Regions from separate parts of the Pandoraea sp. NE5 genome, predicted to be linked through region 2. Evidence: predicted binding sites of a transcription regulator. Region 2 holds the regulator's gene; each other region holds the start of a gene.
What was found. Region 2 encodes sigma-54, which starts transcription at its own class of promoters, with help from an activator protein. Its sites were predicted from a motif close to TGGCANGNAANCTGCTTT; they were not measured.
Positions count from the first base shown of each region.

Region 1: PanNE5_RS12805 (acetyl-CoA acetyltransferase) is a predicted target of sigma-54. The motif match lies at 5,100-5,117, and genes of this name have one in related genera.
Region 3: atzF (allophanate hydrolase) is a predicted target of sigma-54. The motif match lies at 3,365-3,382, and genes of this name have one in related genera.

Region 1 covers NZ_AP025517.1:2,801,011-2,808,567, reverse strand. The annotation lists gene alaC (alanine transaminase) at 1-1,212, shown strand, start outside; gene PanNE5_RS12820 (PPC domain-containing DNA-binding protein) at 1,293-1,706, opposite strand; gene PanNE5_RS12815 (hypothetical protein) at 1,703-2,239, opposite strand; gene PanNE5_RS12810 (acyl-CoA synthetase) at 2,236-3,813, opposite strand; gene PanNE5_RS12805 (acetyl-CoA acetyltransferase) at 3,896-5,062, opposite strand; gene PanNE5_RS12800 (TRAP transporter substrate-binding protein) at 5,648-6,667, shown strand; gene PanNE5_RS12795 (TRAP transporter large permease subunit) at 6,683-7,557, shown strand, end outside.
Region 2 covers NZ_AP025517.1:907,028-914,584, reverse strand. The annotation lists gene hprK (HPr(Ser) kinase/phosphatase) at 1-727, opposite strand, end outside; gene ptsN (PTS IIA-like nitrogen regulatory protein PtsN) at 825-1,280, opposite strand; gene hpf (ribosome hibernation-promoting factor, HPF/YfiA family) at 1,510-1,863, opposite strand; gene PanNE5_RS04200 (RNA polymerase factor sigma-54) at 2,006-3,493, opposite strand; gene lptB (LPS export ABC transporter ATP-binding protein) at 3,588-4,358, opposite strand; gene lptA (lipopolysaccharide transport periplasmic protein LptA) at 4,384-5,082, opposite strand; gene lptC (LPS export ABC transporter periplasmic protein LptC) at 5,079-5,738, opposite strand; gene PanNE5_RS04180 (KdsC family phosphatase) at 5,762-6,247, opposite strand; gene PanNE5_RS04175 (KpsF/GutQ family sugar-phosphate isomerase) at 6,355-7,335, opposite strand; gene PanNE5_RS04170 (monovalent cation:proton antiporter family protein) at 7,541-7,557, shown strand, end outside.
Region 3 covers NZ_AP025517.1:2,891,801-2,899,357, forward strand. The annotation lists gene PanNE5_RS13225 (lipocalin family protein) at 1-366, opposite strand, end outside; gene PanNE5_RS13230 (sigma-70 family RNA polymerase sigma factor) at 475-1,167, opposite strand; gene folE (GTP cyclohydrolase I) at 1,213-1,944, opposite strand; gene PanNE5_RS13240 (MerR family transcriptional regulator) at 1,986-2,879, opposite strand; gene atzF (allophanate hydrolase) at 3,414-5,258, shown strand; gene PanNE5_RS13250 (BMP family ABC transporter substrate-binding protein) at 5,290-6,387, shown strand; gene PanNE5_RS13255 (ABC transporter permease) at 6,424-7,539, shown strand; gene PanNE5_RS13260 (ABC transporter permease) at 7,532-7,557, shown strand, end outside.

The DNA of each region.
Region 1 (7,557 bases), 1.9 Mb from region 2:
AGCTCTCAGGGCTCGCGCAGCTTTACGCGCATCAATCGTCTTCCCCCTTACGTTTTCAATATCACCGCCGAGCTGAAGATGGCCGCGCGCCGCCGTGGCGAGGACATCATCGATCTCTCGATGGGCAACCCCGACGGCGCGACCCCGCCGCACATCGTCAACAAGCTCGTCGAAGTCGCGCAACGCCCCGACACCCACGGTTATTCGACGTCGCGCGGCATTCCGCGTCTGCGCCGCGCGATCACACGCTGGTACAAGGATCGTTACGACGTCGACCTCGATCCCGAGCGCGAAGCCATCGTCACGATCGGCTCGAAGGAAGGCCTCGCTCACCTGATGCTCGCCACGCTCGATCAAGGCGATACGGTGCTCGTGCCGAATCCGTCGTACCCGATTCACATCTACGGCGCGGTCATCGCGGGCGCGAACATCCGCTCCGTGCCGATGACGCCCGGCATCGACTTCTTCACCGAACTTGAGCGCGGCATTCGAGAAAGCCATCCGAAACCCAAGATGGTGATCCTCGGCTTCCCGTCGAACCCTACCGCCCAGTGCGTCGAACTCGAATTCTTCGAGCGGGTGGTCGACCTCGCGCGCAAGCACGACATTCTCGTCGTGCACGATCTGGCCTACGCCGATATCGTCTACGACGGCTACAAGGCGCCCTCGATCATGCAAGTGCCCGGCGCGCAGGACGTGGCCGTCGAATTCTTCACGCTCTCAAAGAGCTACAACATGGCCGGCTGGCGCATCGGCTTCATGGTCGGCAATGCCGAACTCGTCGCCGCGCTCGCGCGCATCAAGAGCTATCACGACTACGGCACGTTCACGCCGCTGCAGGTCGCCGCCATCGCCGCGCTCGAAGGCGATCAACACTGCGTCGAAGAGATTCGCGCACAGTATCAGCGCCGCCGCGACGTGCTCTACAAAGGCCTGACGGAAGCGGGTTGGGACGTCGATCTGCCGCGCGCGTCGATGTACATCTGGGCGCGCATTCCCGAACCGTATCGCGCGCTCGGCTCACTCGAATTCGCGAAGAAGCTGCTCGCGCAGGCCAAGGTCTCGGTCTCACCAGGCATCGGTTTCGGCGAGTACGGCGACGAATATGTGCGCTTCGCCCTGATCGAGAACGAGTCGCGCATTCGTCAGGCCGTGCGCGGCGTCAAGCACATGTTCCGTGAAGACGGGCTGGTGCACCCGACGGTCGCCTGAGCCGCTACGGCGTACGCCCTAAAGCAACGGGGAGTCCGAAGACTCCCCGTTTGCCTTGCCCTGATCGATGCCTACGCCCCCTATGCGGGCAACCACTCCTGCAGCGTCACTTCAATGGTGATGAACGAGAGGTTGCCGCCGCGCACGAAGCGCCCGGCGAACATGCGCCCGTCGGTATCGGCGACCATCCCGTGCAGCGTGGGAAGCTCGCTCACGGCTTCGGGCCGTACGTCGACCTCACCGAACACATTGAGGATTTCCACCCCGGGGCCGCTCACCCGCTGTTCGCGCCAGCCGTCGCCCGCGCGAAACGCCAGCCGCGCGTCGATCAGGCTTCCCACGGCACCGCGCACGATGGCGCGCGAGATGGCATGCTCCACACACAGCGCTTCGATGCTTTCCGTCAAGTCCTGATTGGGTTTGAGACGCGCCACGACCAACCTGCCCAGCGTGCCGTTCTCGATGTCGACCGGGATATCCAGTTCGGCGCTCATGAGAGATCTCCCGCGATGGGATGCAGCAGACGGAAACGCGTCTCCTCGTCATCCGCGCTCACGTAGCCGCCGCGCTCGAACAAACACAGGCGAATCACGACCGGCTCGTCGCCGGCCCACGTGTGATCGAGAATCAGATGGCCGCCATGCAACTCGCCGCTCGGGTCGGAAAATCCCGCATGGCAATGCAGCAGCGTGGCGCCGTCGGCCGTGCGGCCCACAGTGATCGCGCCACCGATCAGATCCACCTCCCGGATTTCGTCGACCGGTGCCCCATAGCCAAAGGGACGCTCCGCGTCGGCGGTGGTCTCGATCATGTGATACCGCAGACCTCGCGCGGTGCCCGCGCAGAAACGGCCGACGCCGCCACCATACGCATAGCGGGATAACGCTTCGCGTAAGGACTCGCCGAGATTCGCACCCGACCGGATCGTGACGCGCAGTTCGTGCTGCCCGCTCAACACGCAGTCTTCCACACGGGGTAACGTGGGGGCGCCTGCATGTCGATAGATCCGTGAAAGCGCAGGTTTCATAGTCGATAGTCTCCTTGCTCTTCGAGCATCGTCTTGATTTGCTTCTTCACGATCTTGCCGTAGCCCGATTTGGGCATGGCATTCCAGAATACGAAGCGCCGCGGCCACTTGTAGCGGGCGATACGCGCTTCGAGATGTCCGAGCAGTTCATCGGCCTGAGCGGCCATGCCTTCCCGGGCGACCACCACGGCAAGCCCGCTCTCGCCCCATTTGGGGTCGGGCACGCCAAGCACCGCGCACTCCGACACGGCCGGGTGCGTGAGCAACGCTTCCTCGATCTCGCGCGGATAGACGTTCGAGCCGCCCGAGATGTACATGTCCGACGCGCGGCCCGTGATGTACAGGAACCCCTGCGCATCGACGTGTCCGAGATCGCCTGTGTGAAACCAGTCGTCCTTGAACGCCTTGGCATTCGCCTCCGGATTATTGTGATATCCCATGAAGACCGCCGGACCGCGCACGCAGATCTCGCCCGACGCGAACGGCGGCTGACGCTCGCCACGCTCGTCGAGAATCGCCACCTCCATACCGGTACGCGGCACGCCGCAGGTGCCCACGCGCGCGTCGGGTGCGTCGTCGTCATCGGTGTGCAGCCACGGCGGCAACACGGTGATGTTGCCCGTCACCTCGCCCAGCCCGTAGTACTGCACCAGCACCCGCCCCAGCTTGCGCAGCGCATATTTCTGATCGGCGCGATACATCGGCGCCCCGGCGTAAATCACGAACCGCAGCGAGCGATGGTCGTAGCGATCGACGGCCGGGTCTTCGACCAGCATCTTGACGATGGTCGGCACCGTGAACATGTTGTCGACGCCATGACGCTCGATCGCCTGCCAAACTTGTTCGGCATCCATCTTCTCGCCCGGCAGCAGCACGCTGGCCGCCCCACGCGCCGTATTGACGATGGCGTGAATGCCCGCACCGTGCGAGAGCGGCGCCACCACCATCGAGCGGCTGCGATAGGTGATGCCGGGCATCAGGTCGGCCAGGTGATTCGTCACGACGAACGCCATCTGCCCATGCGAGAGCACGCCCGCCTTCGGATGCCCGGTCGTGCCCGACGTATAGAAGAACCACAGTGGATCTTCGTACTCGACTTCCGCCTCGTAGCCGGGCGCGCCTTGATGTTCCGTGACCAGCGTCTCGTAATGCAATTCCCCTGCGCGTGGCTCGCCCAGCGCGATCACATGGCGCAACGCGGGCGATGCGGCGCGCACGGCGTCGACGTGCCCCTCGAAGCCAGCGTCGTAGATCATCACGCACGCACCGCTCGATTGGCCCAGGTACGCCGCCTCCGGTGCGGTAATACGGAAGTTCGTCGGCACCCACACCGCGCCCAGTCGAAAGGCGACCCATGCACTCTCGAAGATGGGCAGGTTGTTGCGCGAGTGAACCAGCAGCTTGTCGCCCTTGCCCACGCCCAGTTTGCGCAGCGCATCGACGGCGGCGTTCACGCGCGCATCGATCTCGCCCCATGTGCTGACCTTGTCGCCGACGATCAGGCCGGGCTCGTCCGGATGACGTCGGGCAACGTCGGCCAGCAGGCGGCCGAGATTCATGACCTTCTTGAGCATGTCGCTCGTCTCCTCGTTCATTTCGCTCAGTCCCGCCCGGCAAATGCCGGGCAGCCTGCCTCACCACCGTTCAAGCGAAGCATCAGCGCGCTTCGAGAATGCTCACGTAATTGGCCACTGCCGCACCGCCCATGTTGAACACGCCCGCGAGCCGCGCGTTGGGAATCTGCATCTCGCCCGCGGTCCCCGTCAGTTGCATCGCGGCCATCACGTGCATCGACACGCCCGTGGCGCCGACCGGATGGCCCTTCGCCTTCAGGCCCCCCGACGGGTTGACCGGCAGCAGACCGTTCTTCTCCGTCACGCCCTCGGCGACCAGACTCGCACCCTGCCCCGGTTTGGCCAGGCCCATCGCCTCGTATTCGATCAGCTCAGCGATCGTGAAGCAATCATGCGTCTCGACCAGCGACAGATCCTTCAACGACACACCGGCTACCCCCAATGCCTGACGCCACGCATGCTGGCCGCCTTCGAACGCCAGCGGATCGCGCCGCGAGAGCGGCAGGTAGTCGTTGACCTGCACCGCCGCGCGAAAACCGACCGCCTTGGGCATCGTGCGCGCCACGTCGGCCTTCGAGATCACGAGCGCCGCCGCGCCGTCGGACACCATGGAGCAATCGGTGCGCTTGAGCGGCCCGGCCACGAACGGATTCTTCTCGGAGACGTTGCGGCAGAAGTCGTAACCGAAGTCGCGACGCATATGCGCGTAAGGATTCACCGACCCATTGCGATGGTTCTTCGCCGCGATGCCTGCCAGGGCATCGGACTGATCGCCATAGCGATCGAAATAGGCCTGCGCGATCGTGCCGAACACGCCTGCGAAGCCGCCCGGAATGTCGGCCTCTTCGCGTGCATACGAACACTTGAGCAGGACTTCGCCAACCTGCGGCGTCGCCAATTCGGTCATCTTCTCGAACCCGATCACGAGCACGTGGGTGGCCTTGCCCGCCTCGATGGACTGCAAACCGCCGTGCACGGCCGCCGACCCCGTTGCGCACGCATTTTCGTAGCGCGTGGCCGGCTTGAAACGTAGTCCAGGAATGCGATTGAAAACGAGCGACGACGGAAAGTCCTGGTACAGGAAGCCACCGTTGAACGTGCCGACGTGAATGGAATCGATCTGCTCGGGCGCGAGACCCGCGTCGTCGAGCGCGGCTTGGGCGACATCGGCCAACAGGACTTCGGCATCGACGTTATCGAGTTTTCCGAACTGGGAGTGGGCCCAGCCGGTGAGGCATGCAGCAACCATGAAGTGTCTCCGGAAAAATGAGGTCATCCCGCTCCGGTGAGCAATTTCAATGCCAGACCTGTGCGGCACAGCCCCGCCGTGCGTGGCGCACGAGCGCCCGCGCTCCATCGCCGTCTCGTTGCGTCCTCCTCGCCGCGTTCGCGTGCGTGGCGCACTCGCCGTTGACGTAAGCGTAAAGCCGCCGTCGATGGCCCATCAAGCGAATTTGTCGGCGCGCCGGGTCAGCGCTGTTTGCTGCACCGCAACGCGATATCTCGTACCTGAAACCCAGCGACACCTGTCGCATCGTTGTCGCCTGCCGCATGCGACAGGTGTCGCAGCACGGGCGGCCGATGCGACAGGTGTCGCACGATCTGTCGGCCAACCAAACAATGTCCGCGGCGCGGGAGGTCAACAATCCTTAATAACGTAAGGGTTTTCCCGTTCGAACGACGATCTGGCACTCGATTTGCGTAAGATAGCCAAGCCACTTGCGAGCCACTTCACGCTCGCCTTACGAGATGGCCGAGGCGTTGCAGGGCAACACGTCCGCCCACCTCGCGCTTCAGACGCAGTCACCAAACCTAAAAACAGGAGACATGCAGTATGAGCAACATGGATCGCCGCCACTTCATCAAAGTCGTGGCCGCCACGTCGGCCGCCGCCGCCACGGGCTTGTATCAGACGCAAGCGCACGCTGCCGAATTCACGCTGAAGTTCGCCAACAATCTTCCCGTCAGCCACCCGATGAACGTTCGCGCCAAAGAGATGGCGCAAAAGATTGCGGAGCAGTCGAAAGGTCGCATCGACTTCCAGATTTACCCGAACAATCAATTGGGCAGCGACAGCGACATGCTGAGCCAGGTTCGCTCGGGCGCCATCGACTACTTCACGCTCTCGCCGCTGATTCTCGGCACGCTCGTGCCCTCGGCGCAGATCTCCGGCGTGGGCTTCGCGTTCAAGGACTACGGTCAGGTATGGGCCGCGATGGATGGCGACCTGGGCGCCCACGTACGCAGCCAGATCGCAAAGACCTCGGTGTTCGCCTTCGACAAGATCTGGGAAAACGGGTATCGCCAGATCACCACCAGCAGCCGCCCGATCAATTCGCCGGCCGACCTCAAGGGCCTGAAGATCCGCGTGCCGACGAGCCCGCTGTGGACGTCGATGTTCCGCGCCTTCGACGCCGCGCCCACGTCGATCAACTTCTCCGAAGTGTATTCGGCCCTGCAGACGCACATCGTCGAAGCCCAGGAAAATCCGCTGGCCATTCTGACCACGGCCAAGCTGTACGAAGTGCAGAAGTACGTGTCGATGACGAACCACATGTGGGACGGCTTCTGGTTCCTTGGCAACAAGCAGAAGTGGGACAAACTGCCGAAGGACCTGCAGGCGATCGTCACCGCCAACGTGAACGCCGCCGCGCTCGCGCAACGCGACGATGTGCGCAAGCTCAACGACAGCGTGACGACCGAACTCAAGCAGAAGGGCCTCGTGTTCAATGCACCGAACAACGAGCAGTTCCGCGACAAGCTTCGCGCCGCCGGATTCTATGCCGAATGGCACAAGAAGTTCGGCGATGAGGCGTGGTCGATGCTCGAAAAGTACACCGGGAAGCTTGCGTAAATGGAAACGTTGACGATGACGGCCGAGCCGACGCACGCGCTTGCCCGCCTCTTCTGCCACGTCAACCGCGCGGTGATGAAAGTCACCGAAGCGGTTGCCGTGCTGCTGGTGGTGGCCGAGACGCTCATCCTGCTCGCGGGGGTGATCTCGCGTTATGGGTTCGACAATCCGCTCACCTGGTCGGACGAACTGGCACAGATCCTGTTCATCTGGTTATCGATGCTCGGTGCCGTGCTCGCGCTCGACCGGGGCGAGCACATGCGGCTGTCCGCCATCGTCAACAAACTCCCGGCGGCATGGCGTGACTGGTTTCAGACCATGGCCGCGCTCACGGTTTGCGTATTCGTCGCACTCATTATCGTGCCCGCGTATTCGCATGCCATCGAGCAGATGGACATCACCACGCCCGCGCTGGAAATTCCCGACGGGCTGCGCGCCGCGGCCCTGCCCGTGGGCGCGGTGCTGATGCTCATTGCCGCCGTCTCGCGCCTGGCGCGCTGTTCGAGCCTGCGCCAGCTCGGACTCGGTGTGCTGGTCGTGGCCACGCTGGGTGCCGCGCTCTGGCTTGGGCGCCCCGCGCTCATCGCCATGGGCAATTACAACCTGCTGGTGTTCTTCGTGCTGATCGTCGGCGTCTGCGTGGCCGGCGGCATTCCGATTGCGTTTGCGTTCGGGACGGCAACACTGGCGTATCTGGCGCTCGTGACCGACGCCCCGCTGCAGATCGTCGTCAGCCGCATGGACGAAGGAATGTCAGGCCTCATCCTGCTGTCGGTGCCGCTGTTCGTACTGCTCGGCGCGCTCATCGAAATGAGCGGGCTGGCACGCAGCCTGATCGAATTCATGGCCGCGCTACTCGGGCACGTGCGCGGTGGCCTGCAATATGTGCT
Region 2 (7,557 bases):
GGCGCACCAACTGAACGATCAACTTGAGCTTCATTTTCCGGCGCACGGCCGTCTCACCGAAGATCGTCTTGATGTCGAGCAAACCCAGGCCGCGCACTTCCAGCAGGTTTTGCAGCAGCGGCGGGCAACGGCCTTCGACGAAATCCGGCCCGAGGCGCACGAAATCGACCGCATCGTCTGCTACCAGTCCGTGACCGCGGCTGATCAGTTCCAGGCCGAGCTCGCTCTTGCCGAGGCCGGAATCGCCGGTGAGCAGCACCCCCATGCCCAGAATGTCGAGAAATACGCCGTGCATCGTGCATCGCGGGGCGAACACACGCGAAATGTACATGCGCAGACTGTCGATGACCGCCGCCGTCGACATCGGCGTGGTGAACAGTGGCGTGGAGGAGCGGGTACAGCGCAGTACGAGATCGGGCGGGGCTTCGAGGCCGTCGGCCACCACGAGGAACGGCGGCTCGAGCGCGATGACTTCGCCCATGTGGCGCTTGCGGTTTTCGTCCGTGAGGCGCTGGTAGTAGCGCAGCTCGGCCTCGCCAAGCACCTGAATCCGGTTCGGGTGAATGAGGTTCAGGTGACCCACGAGGTCGGCGCTGGAGGTGGCCGTCGACACGCTCTCGGGCGTGAAGCCACGTTCCCACCCCTCGTGCCCGGTCAGCCACGACAAACGCAGCGTGGCGGCGTTGTCGTCGAAAATGCTTTGCGCGTTGATGCCGGTCAGTTCCACCGCGTCGCCTCGTTCGGTTGGGGTTGGGTGCTACGGAGTTCGTCCTGCGTCGCGGCGCGATACCCCGAAACACCGGGATAGCCGCACCAGCGCCGGCTCAGGGTTGCCAGTTCGCGAGCGCAGTATGGATATCGTCGGCACTCGGCGCGGAGGTCAAGGTCTCGCGCATCGTGCGATCCGAGAGCAACTGCGCAATTTCGGACAATATCTCGAGATGCTGCTGCGTTGCCTGCTCCGGTACCAACAGGAAGAACAGCAGGGACACGGGTTGCGCGTCGGGGGCCTCGAAGGGAATCGGATCGTCCAGGCGCACGAAGGCTGCCATCGGATGCTTGAGGCCCTTGATGCGCCCGTGCGGAATGGCCACACCTTCTCCCAGTCCGGTCGAGCCGAGACGCTCGCGGGCGAACAGATTGTCGGTGACAAGCGCGCGCGACAGGCCGGCATTGTTCTCGAAGAGAAGCCCGGCTTGCTCGAAGACGCGCTTCTTGCTGGTGACAGACAGTCCAAGCAATATGTTGGACGCAGGTAAGAGTTTGACTAAACGGTTCATCTTGTAATGCGGGCGAACGCATGGTCGCCCTCCAGCCCCCCGGTTGACCTCGCATTATAGACCACCCGTCGACGCACTCCCGGCGATGCGAGGGAGCATGCAAAAGGGGCCGTTCAACGGCCCCGCGGTGGGTGATGCCAGAGACTTACGACAGACGTCGATGTGCGCGTGGGCTTCCTCGCGAATCGCCGTCAGTGTCGGTCAATGCGGCTACCTTGCCCGGACAGACTCATTGCAGCGGTTCCGCCTCGGGAGGTTCCTGGTGCTTGAGGGCCTCGCGGCCATGATCCTGAACCTTGTCCTTGTATTGCATAACCTTGCGGTCGAGCATGTCGATCAGCTTGTCGATGGCGGCGTACATATTCTCGTCACACTTCTCGACGAAAATCTCCTTGCCCTTGAGATACACGGTGACGCTAGCGATCTGGCGTCCGGTCTTCTCCTTGGTCTTGTCGACAGATAGGATCACCTCGGCACCGATGAGCTGGTCGAAATGGCGCAACACGCGTTCAAGCTTGTTGACCACGAATTCGCGCAGCGACGGCGTGAGTTCGAGATGATGTCCACTGATCTTCAGATTCATAGCTGCTCTCCTTGCTGAAATGCCGAAGTGCAGGCCGCGTCACAAGCAACGCTGGCTAGCGGGAGTGCGAGCCATTGGCGTGACGCAATGTCGCACTGCGGCGTGATGCCCCAGCGAGCCAAGATGGCACACCAGGACCGTCCTACAAAGATTTGCGCAAGTTCACTGCGGGAATGCGCATGGCTTCGCGGTATTTCGCGACGGTGCGTCGCGCTACCACGAACCCTTGCTCTGCCAGCAGCTCCGCGATACGGCTGTCGGAAAGGGGGGTCTGCGGATCTTCTGCTCCTATGAGTTGCTTGATGAGTGCGCGGATGGCGGTCGATGAGGCGGCGCCCCCGGCTTCCGTGGCCACGTGTGAACCAAAGAAGTACTTAAGCTCGAAGGTTCCGAATGGAGTGAGCATGTACTTACTGGTTGTCACGCGTGAAATCGTGGATTCATGTAAACCCAGCGTATCAGCAATTTCGCGTAAAACCAAGGGCCGCATGCCGATTTCGCCATGCGTGAAGAAGTTCTTCTGACGCTCGACGATCGCCTGCGACACGCGCAGGATCGTGTCGAACCGCTGTTGGATGTTCTTGATGAGCCAGCGCGCTTCCTGAAGTTGCTGCTGCAGGTTGCCGGTTCCCGGCGCATTGCGGTTGTTGCGAAGGATGCGCGCATACATTTCATTGATGCGCAGGCGCGGCATGACCTCGGGATTGAGTTCGGCGGTCCAGCCGCCGCCTTGCTTGCGCACGAGCACGTCGGGGATGACGTAATCCGCCTGGGGCGAGCCGTAGGCGGCGCCCGGGAACGGGTCGAGCGAGCGAATCAGTTGATGCGCCGCGCGCAGGCTGTCCTCGCTCACGCCCAGCAGACGACGCAACCGTGTGTAGTCGCGCGCGGCGAGCAGCTCCAGATGATCGGAAACGATGCGCAGCGACAGAGTTCGCACGCTGCTTGCCGGCAGCCGCTGGAGTTGCAGGCGAAGGCATTCTGACGGGGTTCGGGCGCCCACGCCTGCCGGGTCGAAGCTCTGCAGCAGCGCGAGCGCGGCGTTGATCTCTTCGGTCTCGAGCCCAAGTTCCTCGGACATTTCCGCCTGCATTTCGTCGAGCAGGGTGCCGAGATAGCCGTCTTCGTCGAGCGATTCGATCAGGAATTCCACCAGCAGGCGATCGCGCGGGCTGGCTTTCGTCAGGCGCAACTGGGCGAGCAGGTGTTCGCGAAGATTGGGATGATCGACGTGCAGTTGCGGCCGCTCATTGTCGTCGTCGTCCGACGCACTGCCCGAGCGGGCAAAGTCGTTCAGGCTCCAGTCGTTGCCACCGTCGCGCGCGTTGTCGTCGAAGCGGGTCTCGCCGTCGAGTTCGCGGGCGTCGTCCTGGCCGCTGGCCGATTCCGGCGTGTCGTTGGTGCTGCTGCTCGACGAGCCCCGCTCATTGCGCAGCGATCCGTCCGTGCCCACACGGATCGTGCCGGCGAGCCAATCGTCCTCGCGCTCGAGCATCGGGTTCTGGGTGAGGGCGTGCTCGACTTCCTGCTGAAGTTCGAGCGTCGACAGTTGCAACAATCGGATGGATTGCTGCAACTGAGGCGTGAGGGTCAGGTGCTGGGAGGTGCGGAGTTGAAGGGTCGGTTTCATAGCATTTCTCGCCTTCATTGTAGAGGCTTTGTCACGCCAGCGAAACCGGCCCGGCCCCCTATCGGAGGCAGGGTTTACATGCGAAAAATTTGCTTTACATCCGGAAGTTTTCGCCCAGATATACGCGCCGCACGCTTTCGTCGGCCACGATCTGGTCGGGCGTGCCGGCGGCGAGCACCGAGCCTTCGCTAATGATGTAGGCGTGATCGCAGATGCCGAGCGTCTCGCGTACGTTGTGGTCGGTAATCAGGACACCGATGCCACGATCTTTCAGAAAACGCACGATTCGCTGGATTTCCAGCACGGCGATCGGATCGACGCCCGCGAACGGTTCGTCAAGCAAAATGAAGCGCGGTTGCGTGGCCAGGGCGCGGGCGATTTCCACGCGGCGGCGTTCGCCGCCCGAGAGCGACATCGCCGGATTTTCGCGCAAATGGCTCACCTGCAACTCGTCGAGCAGCGCTTCGATGCGTCGGTCGATCTCGTCGCGCTTGAGCGGCTTGCCGTGCGCATCGAGCTGCAATTCGAGCACCGCCCGGATGTTGTCTTCGACCGTGAGCTTGCGGAACACCGACGCTTCCTGCGGCAGGTACGAGACGCCCATGCGGGCGCGCTCGTGAATCGGCAGCTCGCTGATCACGTTGCCGTCGAGCTGGATTTCGCCGTCGTCGGCGGGCACGAGGCCCACGATCATGTAGAACGATGTCGTCTTGCCCGCGCCGTTCGGGCCGAGCAGTCCCACGACTTCGCCGCTCTTCACATCGAGCGAGACGTCCTTGACAACAGTACGGGCACCGTATTGTTTCTTGAGCGAGCGCACCACGAGCGCGCTCGGCTTGCCCGATTGACCGTCGCCCGGATGGATCGTCGAGGCGTTGCTATTGGCAGAATTACTCACGCGGATTCCCGATGCTTTTGGAGGGAGACAGCGGCGGCAGATCGCCCTTGGGCGCGGCCGCCGGCTTGCTCGCGCCGCCGGCGCCTGGCTGGTTCGCGCCAGTGGCATTGCGCGGGGCGAGCGTGGCGCGCACGCGGCCGTTCGGATTGTTGGCGTTGACCTGATCGGCACCGCTGTTGGCGGTATAGACCTCGTTGTACGTGTCGTACGTGATCACGCTACCGTGAATTTCGTCGAGCACCCTCGTGCCGCCGGCCAGGCGCTTGAGCGTGGCTTGTGTGGTCAGCGTGGCGACTTCGGTCTTGCCGTTGTAATAGATCGTTTGGCCCCAGCCGTCGATGTATTCGTCCAGGCCGTCGCGCTTCTGGCGCATGTAGGCGAGCGGGCCGCCCGGCTTGTAATAGGCCGTGGCGTACTGATAGCCCTCTGGATCCTGAGTCACTTCGACGCGATCGGCCTTGAGGAGAATCGTCCCCTTGGTCATCGTCACGTTGCCGGTGAAGATGTTGACCTGCTTGAGGTCGTCGTAGCTCATGTGATCCGACTCGATGTTGAGCGGCTTGTCGCGGTCGGCGCGTTCGGCATGGGCGAGCGGCGACGCGAGGGCGCCGAGCATGGCGAAGGCGGCGGCCAGTGCGCGCAGGCGACGCAGCGACAGGGAGACGGGGCGCGGTTGGCGGCGATCGGTCATGGGGTCTTGGGGCCCGGTTTGGTCTGGAGTGGCGCGCTCGGCGCGGCGGCCGGTGCCGGGCGATTGCCGCCCAGTTCCGCCGGCTGGATCGTGCCGTGAACATTGCCGAGCAATTGTACGGCGCGCGAGATGTTATTGAAAATCATGCCATCGCCGTACATCACGGAAGCACCGCGGAACAGCTGGACTGGCAATTCCGTGCGCACGATGTCGTCGTTGACGAGCACCTGGAAGTGCTGGGACAGCGCCCGCATTTGCGGATCGCGCGGTCCGGCCTGACGTACCACGACCGCGTCGTCGTACAGATCGACGACGGACATGTCGGCATTGAGCGTGCCGCGTTTGCTCGTGGCGGTCACTTCCGGTTGATTCGGCGTGAACGCGCGGACGGCGGGCATGGTCATGGCCGTGGTCTGGTCGTCCTCGTAATGCGTCATGTGCACGGCATTGACGCGGTATTGCGTGAGGCCGGTCGCCGACAGGGTGGAGATCACCATGTCGTCGGCGAAGTAATCCGGAATGTGCTGCTTTACATACGGCGCGCGGTCGGCGTCAGACGGCAGCGTGCGTTGCACGAGCCAGTAAGTGCCGGCGGCCAGGCCGGCCAGCACGACGATGGCGACCAGCGAAGCGGGTGAGAGGCGTTGAGTGGCCATGGATGATCGGCTTCCTCGACGCGTCAGGCGAGCGCGTCGGCGAGCAGGGCGTCGTAACGTCCCTGGGCACGCAGAATGAAGTCGCACAGCTCGCGCACGGCGCCTTCGCCGCCGCGCGTGGCGGCAACCCAGTGGCAGCGTGCCCTGACTTCGGCATGGGCATTGGCCGGGCAGGCGGCGAAGCCCACGCGGCTGAGGATCGGCAGATCGGGCCAGTCGTCGCCGATATGGCCGCAAACCTCGCTCGTCACTGACACCTTGGCGCACAGGTCTTCGAATGCGGCGCGTTTGTCCTGCACGCCTTGATAGACGTGTGCGACACGAAGATCGGCCGCGCGTTTGGCGACGATTTCGGACTGGCGTCCGGTGATGATGGCCGTGACGATGCCGACCTCGGCGAGCAGCTTCAGGCCGTGGCCGTCGAGCGAATCGAAGGTCTTGATGACTTCCCCGGCCGGTCCGTAGCGCAGGCCGCCGTCGGTGAGGACACCGTCGACGTCGAACACCATGACACGCAGGCGAGCGGCGCGCGCAGCGGCGTCGGTCACGTCGGTCGCATCAAGCGGGGCGGAACGAGTGGGTTGGGCGATGCTGGGCTGATTCATGGGCAAGCGGCTCACACGACCTTGGCGGCGAACAGGTCGTGCACGTTGAGCGCACCGACGAGGCGGTCGTTCTCGGTCACGAGCAATTGCGTGATGCCGAAACGTTCCATCAGTTCGGCGGCTTCGGCGGCGAGTTGATCGGGGCCGATGCTGCGCGGTCCGGCCTTCATGACGTCGGCCAGCGTGAGCGTGGTGAAATCGAGCGTACGCTTGAACAGGCGGCGCAGGTCGCCGTCCGTGAAGATGCCCACAACGCGATCGTCGGCATCGACAATGGCCGTCATGCCCAGACCCTTGGCGGTCATCTCCAGTAGGGCATCGGACAGGCTGGCATCGGCGCGCACGCGCGGAACGCGCTCGCCGGTGCGCATGACATCGCGCACGAACGTCAGCAGACGTCGACCGAGCGCGCCGCCCGGATGCGACCGGGCGAAGTCCTCGGCGCCGAAACCGCGCGCGTCGAGCAGCGTGACGGCAAGCGCATCGCCCAGGGCGAGAGCGGCCGTGGTGCTGGCGGTCGGTGCGAGGCCCAGCGGGCAGGCTTCTCTGTCGACGTGCGCGTCGAGGTGCACGTCGGACAGGCGCCCCAGGCTGGAGGCGGCGTTGCCGGTCATGGCGATGAGCTTCGCGCCGATGCGCTTTATCATCGGGAGAATGCTGACCAGTTCCCCCGTCTCGCCGGAGTTGGACAGGGCGACAACGACGTCGTCGGTCGTGATCATGCCCAGGTCCCCGTGGCTGGCTTCGGCCGGGTGAACGAAGAAGGCGGGTGTGCCGGTGCTGGCGAACGTGGCGGCCAGTTTGCGGCCGATGTGGCCCGATTTGCCCATTCCGGTGACGACCACGCGCCCGCGGCAGGCGAGCAGCAGAGAGATCGCTTCGAAGAAGCTGTCGTCGAGGTGCGCGGAGACGCGTTCGATGGCGTCGGCTTCGGTGCGCAACACCTCCCGGGCGACCTCGAGTGCCCGGCCTGGATTGATTTTCGCTATCATGCGCGAAGTATATCAAAACGCACGCGGCGCCGAGGACAGCCGCGCCAGGCTTGGACCTGCACCGTTCGAGACCACCCAGGAAGCGGCCCGGTGCCTCGTCGGAGACCACTGCGCCAACGCTATCTGGCACGGCACTTGCATAGCAAGTACCGCGTTCGGTCAGACCGCCAGCATTCAGATTCACTCAGGAAACCCACCTTAGCCGATGGCATCACCGCTCGA
Region 3 (7,557 bases), 2.0 Mb from region 2:
GAACGGCCCGAAGAACGATACCTTCAGCGATGCGACAGACGGCGACCCGGTAAACAGCGCCTTGCCGGTCACCGCTTGCCACCGACCGTTCGACGTATCGAAGCCTCGGTTGAGCACGCGAATACTGCCATCTGACTGCGGCGTGTAGGTGGCGGACACGTCCGTCATGCCGCGCTCGAACGCATGGTCGAGGCGTGCCAGTTCGTACCAGCGGCCCTGATAGCGACTCGCATCGAATGGCGACACGGGGGAGACCCCAGGCGGCGGACGCGTATTGGCGCACCCGGAGAGCAGGAGGAACGCGAACGAGAGCGCGCTCAGCCACCGCAGCGCGACGGATCGTTTGGCGGGAACAGCGTTGGTCATGGAAGTCCCTGTGTCGGTGAATGGAAAGCCTGTGTTTGCGTCCGTCGTCCATCAAGCACGTTGGCATCGACTATCGGTATGCGCAAGCGTGACCGCCGGCGCGAATTTTCAGGACTCGAGCACATCCCGGAGCTTGGCGAGGCCTCGACGAATCCAGCTTTTGGCAGTGCCCTCCGGTACACCCAGCGTTCGTGCAAGTTCCGTGTAGGTGAAACCGCCGAAGTAGGCGATCGTAATGGCCTGCCGCTGTTGCGCAGAGAGGGCGGTCATTGCCATCGAGAGTCGTTGCTTTTCGCGATCTCTTTCGGTCAGTTCCGGCGGCGGGGCGGAATCCGCAGCGATGGACGACATGAGGGTCTCGTCCAGCGGAATCGGTTGTCGTTTGCGTAGATAGCTGATGGCTCGGTTCCGGGCGATGGTCGACATCCACGGAAGCACGTCGCCGCGTTGCGCATCGAACACCAGACGACGCTGCCACAACGCCATATAGACGTCCTGAAGAATATCTTCGGCTTCGGCGCGATGATGAATCACGCGGAGGATGACGCCGAACAGCACGGACGAGGTATGCCGGTACAGCTGCGCGAACGCATCCTCGTCGCCGAGCTGGGCAAGCGTCAGCAGACCCGTCAGGTCGGTGCAATCGCCGAGGGAAGGACGAGCCGACACGCGGACGGCACCCGCGCTGTCACCGGCCGCACTCGAGCACGCACTCGCACTCGCGGGCGCGTTCTTCGACGCGCCACCCGCGACGCCCGAGTCCGTTGGACAAGCGTATTGACTGATGTCGATGGTTGTCATCGCGGCGTCTCCAGGGAGGATGCTGCGGGATCGATGCCTTTGCCTTTACTGCGAGCGGTCGGGCATCAATGCCAGAAACTCGCGGCGCAACGCGGGATCTTCGAGGAAACGTCCCCGCATGACACTGCTTACCATGCGCGCCCCGTCGTCTTTGGTCCCCCGCCAATGCATGCAGAAGTGGTCCGCCTCCAACACCACGGCGAGTCCGTCGGGGGCGATTTTTTCTTCGAGCAAGTCGGCGATCTGCTTGACGGCTTCTTCCTGAATCTGTGGTCGTGCCATGACCCAATTCAGCAAGCGGGCGTATTTGGACAGACCGGGCAGGTTCGAATTCGCCGCGGGCAAAACGCCAATCCACGCGCGACCCATGATCGGACAGAGATGATGCGAGCATGCGCTCCGCACGCGAAGTGGCCCGATCAGCGTGAGTTCGTTCAGTTGCCCGATGTTCGGGAATTCCGTGACCGCGGGCGGCAGTTCGTAACGGCCCGAGAACACTTCGCGGACGAACATCTTCGCCACGCGCTTCGCGGTTTCACGCGTGTTGTGGTCGTTGTCGACGTCGATGACGAGCGCGCGAAGCGCGTTCTCGATATGCGTCGCGACTTCGCCCTGCAATGTGTCGACGTCGCCTTCGCGCAGGTAGGGGGCGATGTTGTCGTTGGCGTGAAACCGGACACCGGCGTTGCGCAAGCGCTGCCGGACGACTTGCGACAACGGGATGCCCTCTGCGGCACCCTTCGTGATGGCCGGTTGCGAATCGATAATCGCGCCCATGAGGTTCTCCGGAAAAGGAATGCGCCGATGCGTCTCGCCGTTCAGCGGTCTCCGGGCGTGGTCGCCGGAATGGGCCAGCCTTCGTGCTCAGCCACGGCGGCGAGGGCGGCTTCGAACATGGCAACGGCCTTGTTGGCCGCGTCGCCGAGGTGTCGATGGAGCAGCGCGTCGGCCGGTGAGCGCGACTCGCATTCATCGCTATAACGCTCGAACGCGGCAATCTGCAGCACCAGTTCGGCGAGATGCTTGGGACACTCGCAAGCGATGGTCGTGGAGCGGGAGACCACGCTCGTCAGCGTGTCGTTGTCGAACCGGCGTGGCGTCCTGCGCCAGATCCGCTCACGGCCTGCGTTGCCGGAATCTCGGTGGTGCAACGACTGCAGGTACTCGGAGAGGAGTTCGTTCGCGTGCAGCGTGGCGTTGGGGGCGCGTTTGAGGTTGATGCCCTCCAATCGCGCGAGTTCGGCCGCCCGCGTCGTGCCGAAGGTGTATACGACGAGGACGTCATCGCATAGCAGCCGCTGCGCGGCCGAGACGATCGCCAGGACCACGTCTTCGTGAAGCGCCTCGACACGGATGACGGCGCAGGTCTCGGCGGAATCATCGCCGTTAGCGCAAGGGATATCCTGAATGGTTTCGAGCCGGACGGCATTGACGACCTTCGGCATCTCAAGCGACACGCTTTCGCCAAATCCGACGATGAACAGGTTCGTGTCTCGCATGGGGGCGTCTGACACCGCAGGGTTGCGGTCTGCGCTGGCCAAGTGCCTCAACTGATCGCCATCCAAGTGGGCAATCGAGCTGATGGCGTGTCCCCGGTTCACCAGCGCCTTGATCGTTCTCAGGCGGTGGACATCAACATCGGAATACAGGCGCTGGCCCGAGGCGCTGGTGGGGGGCGACACCACACCATAGCGCTGCTCCCAGATGCGCAACGTCGCCGCAGGCATGTCCGCGAGTTTCGCCGCCTCGCCGCTTCGATACCGTCGAACTGTATCCACCCTATCCTCCACCGTCGGGACGCTGTTATTGAAAGACCGTCACGTAGTTCAAAATTAACTCATGAAACCTATTGAGTCAATAAAATTGACTCAATATGAGAATTCTATGATTTATAGAGTCAATAATTGGACTCGTATCGATGAAATTCTGCAGCGTTTTGACACGTGATCGGGGGTGACTGTCGGCCTGCCATGGCCCGGCGCGCCGCGAGGCGGCGAGATCCGTGCGGCATGCGACCGCTCAACGGGAGTCCATAAGCGCTCGTCGCTGCACCATTGTTGGGATTGACGCACCACGATCTGCATCGGCAGTGCTGCTGGCGGTTCAGGGTGGGCTACACGGAAGGCATGCCACGGACATGGCAAACCGCCCGCCGCATAAGACTCCGTAAGCGGTTCCTGGGGATTTCATGACCCGATGGCACGGTTCATGCTTTGTTGTTCAAACTTGTATTCAAGATTGAACTCATGAACGATTCCACAAATATTCGCGCCGCGCTGTCGGTTCGCCTGCTGGCCGATCGATATGCTCACGGTAGCCTCACACCGACGCGTTGCGTCGACGAAACGCTGCAACGAATCGAGGCGATCGATCGCCCTGAGATCTGGACGCGGCGCGTGAGTGCGGATGCGCTGCATGCGCGCGCCGCACAACTCGAAGCGCTACATCGCGCCGAGGGTTCGGCGGTGTTCGAGCGGATGCCGTTGTACGGGGTGCCGTTCGCGGTCAAAGATAACATCGACGTGGCGGGCATGCCGACCACTGCGGCATGTGTTGAGTTTGCCTATACACCGCAAGCCACGGCATTTGCAGTGCAGCGCCTGCTCAACGCCGGCGCGATCCTCATTGGCAAAACCAATCTCGATCAGTTTGCAACGGGGCTGGTCGGCGTGCGCTCGCCCTATGGCGCGGTGCGGCAGGTCACGTTCCCCGATTACGTTTCAGGCGGCTCCAGTTCTGGGTCGGCGGTCGCGGTGGCGGCCGGTTGCGTCGCATTTTCGCTCGGCACTGATACTGCCGGCTCAGGCCGCGTGCCGGCCGGCTTCAACGAACTTGTTGGACTGAAGCCCTCGCTCGGGCTCGTCAGCAAGCGCGGCGTCGTTCCAGCATGCAAAAGTCTCGACTGCGTGTCGATCTTCGCGAACGACGTTGCCGATGCCTGGGAAGTCATGACGCAACTTGCGCACTTCGACGCGCTCGATAGCTTCTCGCGCCGCGTACCTGCGTTGGGATTGGCGCACCACGGGGCATTGCGTATCGGCACGCCCGCGTATGCCGAGTTTTACGGCGACACGCAGGCCGAGGAGGCGTTTCGCGCAACGCTTGATACGTTGCTTTCCCGTCTGCCTTATGAGTCGGTCGGTATAGATATGGAACCGCTCACGCAAGTCTCGGCGCTGCTTTACGACGGCCCGTGGGTCGCCGAACGGCGGGCGGCGATCGGCGCGTTCTTCGATACGCAGCGCGCGGCTATCGACCCTGTCGTGGCGGCGGTGATCGGCAAGGCAGACGGCTTCAGCGCTGTCGATGCCTTCAACGCGCAATACCGGCTTGCCGAGTTGAAGCGGCAAGCACAGGCGATCTTTGATGACATCGACGTGCTGATCGTGCCGACGACGCCGACACATCCCACCATTGCGGCGGTGCAGGCCAATCCGATCGAGCTCAACAGCCAACTGGGCTATTACACGAATTTCGTCAACCTGCTCGATCTATGTGCGCTGTCGGTGCCGTGCCTGAGGCGCGGCGATGGCCTGCCCGCAGGGGTGACGCTGATCGCGCCGGCGGGCGCCGATCACCGGCTTGCCGTGCTGGGCGCCAAGATTCAGTCGCTTTTCTTCGGGCAACACCGTCCAGACGGCATCGAATTCCGGCCGCTGCCGACCGATGAGCCGTCGGTCACGCTGGCGGTCGTCGGCGCGCATCTGCGCGGGCAACCGTTGAACTGGCAACTGCTCGAAGCCGGCGCGCGCCTGATCGAGGCCACGCACACGACGCCCGACTACCAGCTCTTCGCGCTCGCGGACACAACGCCGCGCAAGCCCGCGCTCGTTCAGATGCCGGCTGCGGCGGCGAACACGCGCGCCATCGCGATCGAACTGTGGCAAGTGCCGCTGCGCCATTTCGGACGGTTCGTCGCGCAAGTGCCTGCGCCACTCGGGATTGGCACGGTGCAGGTCGCCGATGGCCGCCGCGTGAAGGGTTTCATCTGTGAGTCATCGGCGCTCACGTCGGGCGCGGGCGCTCGCGACATTACCGAATTCGGCGGCTGGCTCGCCTATCTCGACAGCCTTGCCGCACAAGCGCAGTAACTATTTCAACCCCACGCAAACGGATTACGTCATGAACCATCGTCGTCACTTCCTCAAGCAGGCTGGCCTGCTCTCGCTCGGCAGCGTGCTGCCCTTCGAATCGGTATTCGCTGCGAACCCACTGACCGTCGGTGTGATTTATGTCGGCGCGCGTGGCGACTACGGCTACAACCAGGCACAGGCGACCGCTGCCGCCGTGATCAAGACGCTGCCGAACGTCAAGGTGGTCGAAGAAGAAAACGTTCCCGAAACCGTCGCAGTGCAGAAGTCCATGGAGGCGATGATCGAGCAGGACGGGGCAACGCTGATCTTCGCGACGTCGTTCGGTTACTTCGACCCGCATGTGCTGAAAATGGCGGCGAAATATCCGCGCGTTCACTTTGCGCATTGCGGCGGACTGTGGAAGCCGGGAAATCCGTCGAACATCACGAGCTACTTCGGCTATATCGACGAGTGCGAGTACCTGGACGGCGTCGTGGCGGGGCATATGAGCAAGAGCAAGAAGCTCGGCTTCGTCGCGGCCAAACCTATTCCGCAGGTGCTGCGCAATATCAATGCATTCACGCTTGGCGCGCAATCGGTCGACCCGTCGATCACGACGCACGTGATTTTTACCGGCGACTGGTCCATGCCGGTCAAGGAAGCGGAGGCGGCCAACAGTCTGGTCGATCAGGGGTGCGACGTCCTGACCTGCCATGTCGATGGTCCGAAGGTGGTGATCGAGACGGCGGAGAAGCGCGGCGCAATGAGCTGCGGTTATCACGCAAGCCAGGCGGCGCTGGCGCCAAAGGGCTATCTGAGCGGCGCGGAATGGGCCTGGGCGACGCCATACAAGGCCCTGGTCGCCGGTGCACAAAGCGGCAAACCGCAACCGAACGTGTTGCGCGGTGGCCTCAAGGAAGGCTTCGTCAAGACCTCGCCGTATGGTCCGAAGGTCAGCGCCGATGCGAAGCGGAACGCGGACTCGGTGAAAGCGAAAATGATGGCCGGCGGATTCGTGATCTTCAGAGGGCCGATCAAGGACAACAAAGGTAGCGTGGTGGTCGCAAACGGCACGCAACATCCGCAGACCGATTACACGCTCGAGAGTATGAACTACCTGGTCGCGGGTGTGGTGGGGCAGATCTGATGCACGCGGGGTTCGACCATTTATCGAGGTGTGGTCATGCGTCCTAATGCGAGTTCTGCCCGGCTGATGCTAGGGGTGCTCCCGGTCTTGCCCACGCTATTCGCGCTGGCGAGCACGCTGTCGCTGTTCTGGCTGTTCCTGCTGGTGCAGGGCGCACCGGCGCTCGACGCGATCGGGCTGATTTTTCAAGGCGCGTTCGGTTCGTCGTTTGCATGGCAAAGCACGTTGCTGCGCGCATCGCCGCTGATGTTGACGGCGCTGTGCGTTGCGCTGCCGGCGCAGGTCGGGCTGATCGTGATCGGCGGCGAGGGCGCGCTCGCGCTCGGTGGGTTGGCCGCCGCCGTGGTGCCGCAATGCCTGCCTGCGGGGACGCCGTGGCTCGTCGCCGCGCCGTTGATGGCGCTTGCAGGCATGCTCGCGGGGGGCGTTTGGATCGGTGCGGTCGGCGCGCTGCAGCAATGGCGAGGCGTCAACGAGACCATCGGCAGCCTGCTGATGTCGTACATCGCGATCGCACTCTTCAAGTTTCTCGTCGAAGGGCCGTTGCGTGATCCGGCAAGTCTGAACAAGCCGTCGACGCTGCCGGTGCCCGACGCGCTGATGATCGGCTCACTGCCGGGCCTGGAAGTGCATTGGGGCCTGTTGTGGGGCGTGCTGGCATGTGTCGTGGCGTGGGTGTTCGTCAGGCACAGCACGAAGGGTTTTGCGATGCGTGTGGTTGGCGGCAACCTCCGGGCGGCGCGTCTGGTCGGGCTACCCGTCGGCATGCTTGCGCTTGGTGCCTGTGTCCTTGGCGGCGCTGGCGCCGGTTTGGCGGGGATGTTCGAAGTGGCCGCGGTGCAAGGCAGCGCGAACGCCTCGTTGCTGGCGGGCTATGGTTATAGCGGCATTCTCGTCGCTTTTGCCGCCCGCCAGAATCCCCTGGCGATCATTGCGTGCGCGGTGGTCATCGGTGGTATCGAGGCGAGTGGCAGCCTCTTGCAGCGGCGGCTCGGTTTGCCCGATGCGACGACACTGGTATTGCAAGGTTTGCTGTTCGCGAATCTGCTCGCGTGGGAGGCGATCGGCGGGCGCATGGCGGCATGGCGCGTGACGTTGCAATCGCTCGCCGTGTCCGACGCGTCGGCACAACTGGAGAAGACCCATGCCTGACATGCATTCCCCCGTCGT